Regions from separate parts of the Alteromonas sp. P256 genome, predicted to be linked through region 1. Evidence: predicted binding sites of a transcription regulator. Region 1 holds the regulator's gene; the other holds the start of a gene.
The links. The regulator FNR, encoded in region 1, switches genes on or off when oxygen is low (the NO sensors DNR and NnrR bind a similar motif). The targets are predictions, from matches to a motif close to TTGATCTAGATCAA.
Positions count from the first base shown of each region.

Region 1 (3,426 bases):
TACTGCCTCACTGCCCGTATCTGTCGCCTTGGGCGGTCTTACTCCTGAACAGAAATACGCGGAGGTTCAAACGCTTCAGTCACAAGGCAAAAAAGTGTTGATGATGGGCGATGGCATTAACGACGCGCCAGTATTGGCCAGTGCCGACGTTGCAGTGGCTGTAGGCAACGCCACTGATGTGGCTAAAACCGCCGCAGATGTTATCTTGTTGGGCGATCAGTTATTGTCTGTACCGGCGCTTATCGATACAGCGCACCAAACCCGGAAAAAAATTCGCCAAAACATTGGTTGGTCTGTGCTGTATAACATTATCATTCTACCCTTTGCCGTTTCGGGTTTACTTTCCCCCTGGATGGCTGTTGTAGGAATGTCGTTAAGCAGTATCATTGTGGTTACAAATTCAACACGATTATTGAGCAAATAACATGAGCATTATTTATGTCTTAATACCCATTGCGATTATCATTGTTGCTCTTGCGATCGTTATCTTTTTTTGGGCTGTTAAATCAAATCAGTTTGAAGACTTAAACCGACAAGGTTACAGCATTTTGTTTGATGACGACTTACCGCCTGAAGAAAAGAAGCTGGCCGAACAACGCAAAAAGCTTCAGCAAGAACAAGATAAGCATGGATCAGATTAATTACTTTTCTGCATTTTTGATTGGCTTAGCCGGCGGAGTACACTGCGTTGGAATGTGCGGTGGCATTGTATCGGCGCTTAGAATGGTAACGCCAAAAGATAAACCTGCACTTCCCTTCACTCTTGCATACAACATTGGTCGTATTATCAGCTACACCCTCGCAGGCGCAATCACCGGAGCCTTAGGCAAAATGGCTTCCGACTTTGTACCCGTGGCCAGCTATGCGTTGTCCATTTTAAGTGCCGTTATGGTATTTTTATTGGCATGCTATTTAGGAAAATGGTGGACAGGGCTTACTGCGCTTGAGAGTGTGGGCAAACATCTATTTCGCTATATCCAGCCGGTTTCAAAACGATTTCTCCCCTTTAAAACCCCTTTTAGTGCCATACCCTATGGGTTTATTTGGGGCTGGTTACCGTGTGGCCTAGTTTATTCCACTTTAACCTGGTCTCTCGCGGCAGGCTCAGCGATTCAAGGCGCTGGTATCATGTTGTGTTTTGGGCTGGGTACACTTCCAACCTTGCTTGCTGTAAGCACCGGTAGCCAGTATATTATTCAGGGGTTTAAGCATAGTGCTGTTCGACAATACATTGCCATTGCCATGGCCTTATATGCGGCTTATCTTATTTATAGCGCATTATCCTAAATGATGTTGTACCATTTAGGGGTGTGAACTTTAAGAGAATAGAAATTATGAGCAAAGGAAGCGGTTTCTCTATCCACTGCCAAAACTGCAGCTTCAGTCACTTGTGTTTACCTGTGGCATTGAATAAAACCGAGATTGAATCTCTCGATGATATTATCGAACGCAAAAAGCCGCTGCACAAAGGTGACACATTAATTAATAACGGCGACACGTTTACGTCATTATTTGCAGTAAGAACCGGATCGTTTAAATCATTTGTGACTAACTCAGATGGTGAAGAACAAATAACCGGTTTTCATTTCCCTGGTGATATTGTGGGTTTCGATGCGCTTCGCGAAAGTAGACATCAAAGCTACACCCAGGCGCTCGAAACGGCCATGGTTTGTGAGCTTCCCTACGACACCCTTGATGAAATGTCTGTTCAGTTTCCGAAGCTTCGCCATCAAATCATGAGTTTTATGAGTGCTGAAATAAAGCAAGACCACGATATGATTATGTTGCTCAATAAACGCACTGCCGAAGAACGTCTGCTTTATTTTATATCTCACTTGTCTCAGCGTTTTGAAGAGCGTGGTTTCTCTCACAGAGAATTTCACTTAACCATGACCCGCAACGAAATTGGGAATTACTTAGGCCTGACTATTGAGACTATTAGTCGGTTACTGAGTCGTTTTCAAAAAGAAGGGCTAATTAAAGTGGATGGCAAACTGATCACCATACTCGATTTTGATGCTATCGACGGCAAAGTCTCCGCGCTTAAAGGGCCGAGCATTGTTTGCAATGGGTAGTGCGTGTTGTTTTCGTAAAAGGCAAAGATGAATATGTTAAATTTTTGATCTAAAACAAGCCACATTTTCCCTATTGTCTATTACACTTAATGAGAAGCTTCATAGGAAGGAGAAGTTATGATTGAGTGTAATCACATTTTAGCGGTTCTCGATGCAGAGCGCGACAACCAACCTGCGTTAAGCCGCGCACTAGAAGTTGCCAGAAAAACAGGTGCAACGGTTACTGCGCTAATGGTTGTATACGACCTTTCTTACGATATGACCACCATGCTAAGCGTTGATGAGCGCGATACCATGCGCGATGCTGTGACTAAAGACCAATCTAAGCGGCTGTCACAGCAGCTCAAAGAGCAAGGTTTTTCCAATATCGACATCGTTGTTGAGTGGAACAGTAAAGCGTACGAATCCATCATTTACTACGCGCTGAACAACCAAATAGACTTAGTCGTCAAAGCAACAAAAAATCACGATGACCTAGCCTCTGTTATATTCACGCCAACCGACTGGCATCTCATGAGAAAATGCCCTCGCCCAGTGTTGTTAGTAAAAGACCATGACTGGCCTAAAAATGGTGAGATAATTGCGGCGGTGAACGTGGGCAGCGAAGATGAAGAACACGAAGCCCTGAATGACAAAATAACCAACATAGCCAATGAGTATGCTCGGCTGTTAAAAGGCCATGTTAATTTGGTCAATAGCTACCCCGCCACTCCTCTCAACATTGCCATAGAGGTTCCCGAGTTTGATTCAGAAAAATACCACAGCGCAGTCAAAAATCATCACCTTGATGAAATGGATGCCCATGCAGCTAAGCACGGTATAGCCCCTAACAAATGTATTGTGAAAGAAGGGTTACCTGAACGTGTTATCCCTCAAGTTGCTAAAGAGATAGATGCTGAGTTGGTGATCATTGGCACCGTTGGACGGGTTGGCATATCGGCCGCGCTGATTGGCAATACCGCAGAACATGTTATTGATGCGCTAAATTGCGATGTTTTAGCCATAAAGCCTAACGGATTTGTGTCGCCCTATACCGTGTAGCGCTCACAAGGGCCTCAAGGTGCCCTCTATTTACGCTAAGAAAACGCTAAAAAATGGCGACGGTACGTAACAGGGCGTAGTGAAACTGTATGCGTAGATATTTAACGTACACAAGCATAGTTAACAAAAGCCGCTTTATTGTATAATAGCGGCTTTTACACAAACCAAGTTAGTTAATTATGAGTTTAGGCACAAACGGCGCTGAATCGTCGTCCTCTGCTGCAGCGCAAAGTAAGCAAAAACACCATTTCAATAAACTGCAAAAGCGTCTTCGTCGCAATGTGGGAAAAGCCATAGCCGACTTTGGCAT
Region 1 is NZ_JAZETM010000003.1:367,974-371,399, reverse strand. Features, by position in the region: gene V7R39_RS07345 (heavy metal translocating P-type ATPase) at 1-424, shown strand, start outside; gene ccoS (cbb3-type cytochrome oxidase assembly protein CcoS) at 426-641, shown strand; gene V7R39_RS07335 (sulfite exporter TauE/SafE family protein) at 628-1,287, shown strand; gene fnr (fumarate/nitrate reduction transcriptional regulator Fnr) at 1,335-2,075, shown strand; gene uspE (universal stress protein UspE) at 2,193-3,116, shown strand; gene ttcA (tRNA 2-thiocytidine(32) synthetase TtcA) at 3,296-3,426, shown strand, end outside.

Region 2 (3,426 bases), on a different contig from region 1:
ATAGAGCAACTGTACTTGTTCAGCGGGGATGGTTTTGGCGAGTTGATATATCGCTTTTGCCGATGTTGTCTCCAGCTTACATGCCTCAGGCACCCATTGGGTCAAGGCTATCTGATGGAGTAGGCTCGCCAATTCACCATGAACATTGTCGTAATCTGGCGCCTGCTCAGCCAAGTCGTTGACCAACTGAATCACATCATTGGGAGTTTTATTTACCACCGCATTGATAATTTTGAGCAGCTGGTTTTTGTCCATTAAACCAAGCATGTCAGTAACCACCGATGCAGTTACTTGGTTTCCGCCTTGCGCTATGGCCTGGTCAGTTAAACTGAGCGCGTCACGCATACTGCCTTGTGCGGCTCTTGCAAGCAGCGACAGCGCTTGAGGCTCGAAGCTCAATTGCTCCTGCTCTAGAATGTGAGTAAGTTGACCAACAATTTGCTCTCGCGACATAGCCTTAAGATTAAACTGAAGACAGCGAGATAAAATGGTGATGGGCAGCTTTTGTGGATCGGTGGTCGCCAACAGGAATTTTACGTGAGGAGGCGGCTCTTCCAGCGTCTTTAACAACGCGTTGAAACTGTGTTTCGAGAGCATGTGTACCTCATCGATAAGGTACACCTTGTAGCGGCCACGAGTTGGCTTGTACTGCACATTGTCCAGAAGCTCTCGCGTATCTTCTACTTTCGTTCTTGATGCCGCATCAATCTCGAGCAAATCAACGTAATTTCCTTGCTCAATTTCTTTGCACGTATGGCACTGTCCGCAAGGATTAGCTCCTTGGCCTTCTTCACAATTTAAGCTTTTAGAAAAAATACGCGCTATTGTCGTTTTTCCTACGCCTCGTGTGCCGGTGAACAGATAAGCGTGATGCAAACGATCGTTATCTAAGGCATTTGAAATGGCTGACACCACATGCTCTTGGCCGACAAGTTCACCGAACTTCCCTGGTCGCCATTTCCTTGCTAATACCTGATAACTCATTACTGTACTCTTTGCCTCATCACGCCTTGTTTTGCCTCATCAAGCTTAATCACGCCTTATTGCGGCTTTCTTGCGCCCTTTTGAATGGCTAACTACTCGCCTTCAAACTCGCAAATTGAATAGCTTTCAATGTTTAGTTCGGTCAATTTTTTATGACCACCTAAATCGGGTAGATTAATAACGAACCCAGCGTGATTTAACTCACCACCCAATGAGCGAATAAGCTTCGCTGATGCAGCGATAGTTCCGCCGGTAGCAAGAAGATCATCAATCAACAATACCTTGTCGCCAGGGACAATTGCATCGCGATGAATTTGTAACGTATCTGTGCCGTATTCTAGCTCGTAGCTTTCACTTACGACTTCTCTGGGCAGCTTATTAGGTTTGCGTACTGGGATAAACCCGATACCCATTTCAATTGCTAAAGGCGCGCCAAACAAAAAGCCGCGAGCTTCAGTGCCTGCGATCTTTGTAAATCCCATGCCCTGATACTTTTCAACAAGTAATGAGATACAGCTTTTGAACGCCTTGTGATCTTCCAAAACGCTAGTTACATCTCTAAATAATATGCCTGGCTTTGGATAGTCAGGAACGGTTTTCACTACTGATTTTATATATTCTGCAGTCACGATAATACCTTATATGTCTGCTTTATAACCAGAATGTGAACCAACCGGCGATGATATGCATCAACGGAAAAGCGAGTAAAGTTACTAATGAGGCCAAGAAGTACCATTTGTTATAAACTTCTTTAAAATCTTCATTGTCAGCCATATGCACTACCTAAACAATAATTGTGAACAAAAAAATGGTTGTAAATGTTAATCGAAAGCAAGCCCGATTGACAGCGCTAATATAGTTAAACGCTCACAATAAATACAGTTGGTAAGTAAAGTTAATAATGGACACTTCAAACGATAAAAAATTAAACACTATGCCGTCTGTATTTATATATTTTGCAGGCTTATGCCAGCATTAATATCCGCTTTTGCAGTAAGTCGATGACAGTTTGTTCCATTCCCGCTGTAAGCGTTGACTGAGGAATACTTGGCGCCTGCTCAATGAGTTGGTTAGCTAATACCGCTAATGAAATGCCTTCTTCAGCTCCCTCTATGGTATGTACCAGCATAGCAGTCATAGCGGTTAAATGAACAAATTGAACTTGATATTCTTCATCTCGATACACGACATAATTGTGTGGCACTTCAGATGGACTGTCGGGCATATGATCAGGACCTATAAGGTGAACTGCGTACGAATATGACGCTAACGTGGCAAATGGTGAAACTTTCACTTCCTCAATGTTTTGTCCTGGTTTGTAATACGCGTTGTTTTCACTACTTCTACGCGTTGCCACATCTAACTCTAACCATTCATAGTGGGCTAGCTCACAAGAAAACGATGGTAGTTCAAAACCAAAGGCGGGAGATGTCGCTAGGTACTCAACAAACTCTTTACTTATTTCATTAAAGTAAGGAGACCTGCACTGGTGCTCAATAAAGAACTGACCGATTACTTGCTCCCATTGGTTTTCGCCAAATTGAGCAATGATGATAGATTTTAAAACTGGAAGTGCTGAGCTAACAAAACCATTTATGTTGCTGAAAAATAGCGACTGATAGATTTTCATTCGTCTGGCGTACTCTTCATCCTTAGGTATAAAAGTTGAAGGGTCTTTTATCGCCTGTACAAATTCACCCTGGCTTTGTTGTAACGATGGCATCAAGCAACTCCCTTACTTGAAGAATTAATTCCAGAAGACGCGTGTTTTGACTGTATTGCTTTAATTTTACGCACTTCGTTGAGTAAATTATCCACACAGGGGATATTGAAGTCACGCTCTAGCAAAGTGGGGTAAACGCCATGTGCGCTATAGGCATAGTCTAATAGCTCCCATACTGGTTCAATAACATCGGCACCGTGTGTATCCACTTTTAAATCTGCAGCCTCGTCGTAATGCCCCGCAATGTGACCGTAAACTATTTTGTGAGACGGCAGCCCTTTAATAAACTCATGTGGGGAATAGTTATGATTAATACTGTTTACGTAAACATTATTGACGTCTAGCAACATAGAGCAGCCAGACTCAGATAAAACTGCGTTGGTGAATTCAAGTTCAGAGATAACCTGATCTGGCGCGACATAATAAGAAACATTTTCTAAGACAAGGGGCCTTTCAAGAATGTCCTGCACTTGCTTAACCCTAGCAACAACGTGCTTAACCGCCTCTTCAGTAAATGGAATAGGCATCAAATCATACATATGACCGTTTCCAGAACAATAGCTTAAATGCTCGCTGTATAGGCCTATGTTATTGGCATCTAAGAACTGCTTCACGGTTTTTATAAACTCAACATCAAGCTTATCACTGCTGCCTATCGAAAGAGACAGTCCATGAGTACTAAATGGTGCTTGTGCAGTGGCCTGTTTAAATTGTTTTTG
Region 2 is NZ_JAZETM010000014.1:1,766-5,191, reverse strand. Features, by position in the region: gene dnaX (DNA polymerase III subunit gamma/tau) at 1-984, opposite strand, end outside; gene apt (adenine phosphoribosyltransferase) at 1,077-1,613, opposite strand; gene V7R39_RS16295 (HvfC family RiPP maturation protein) at 1,949-2,707, opposite strand; gene V7R39_RS16290 (HvfB family MNIO-type RiPP peptide maturase) at 2,707-3,426, opposite strand, start outside.
Region 2: the regulator FNR is predicted to act here: its motif matches at 1,664-1,677, upstream of apt (adenine phosphoribosyltransferase).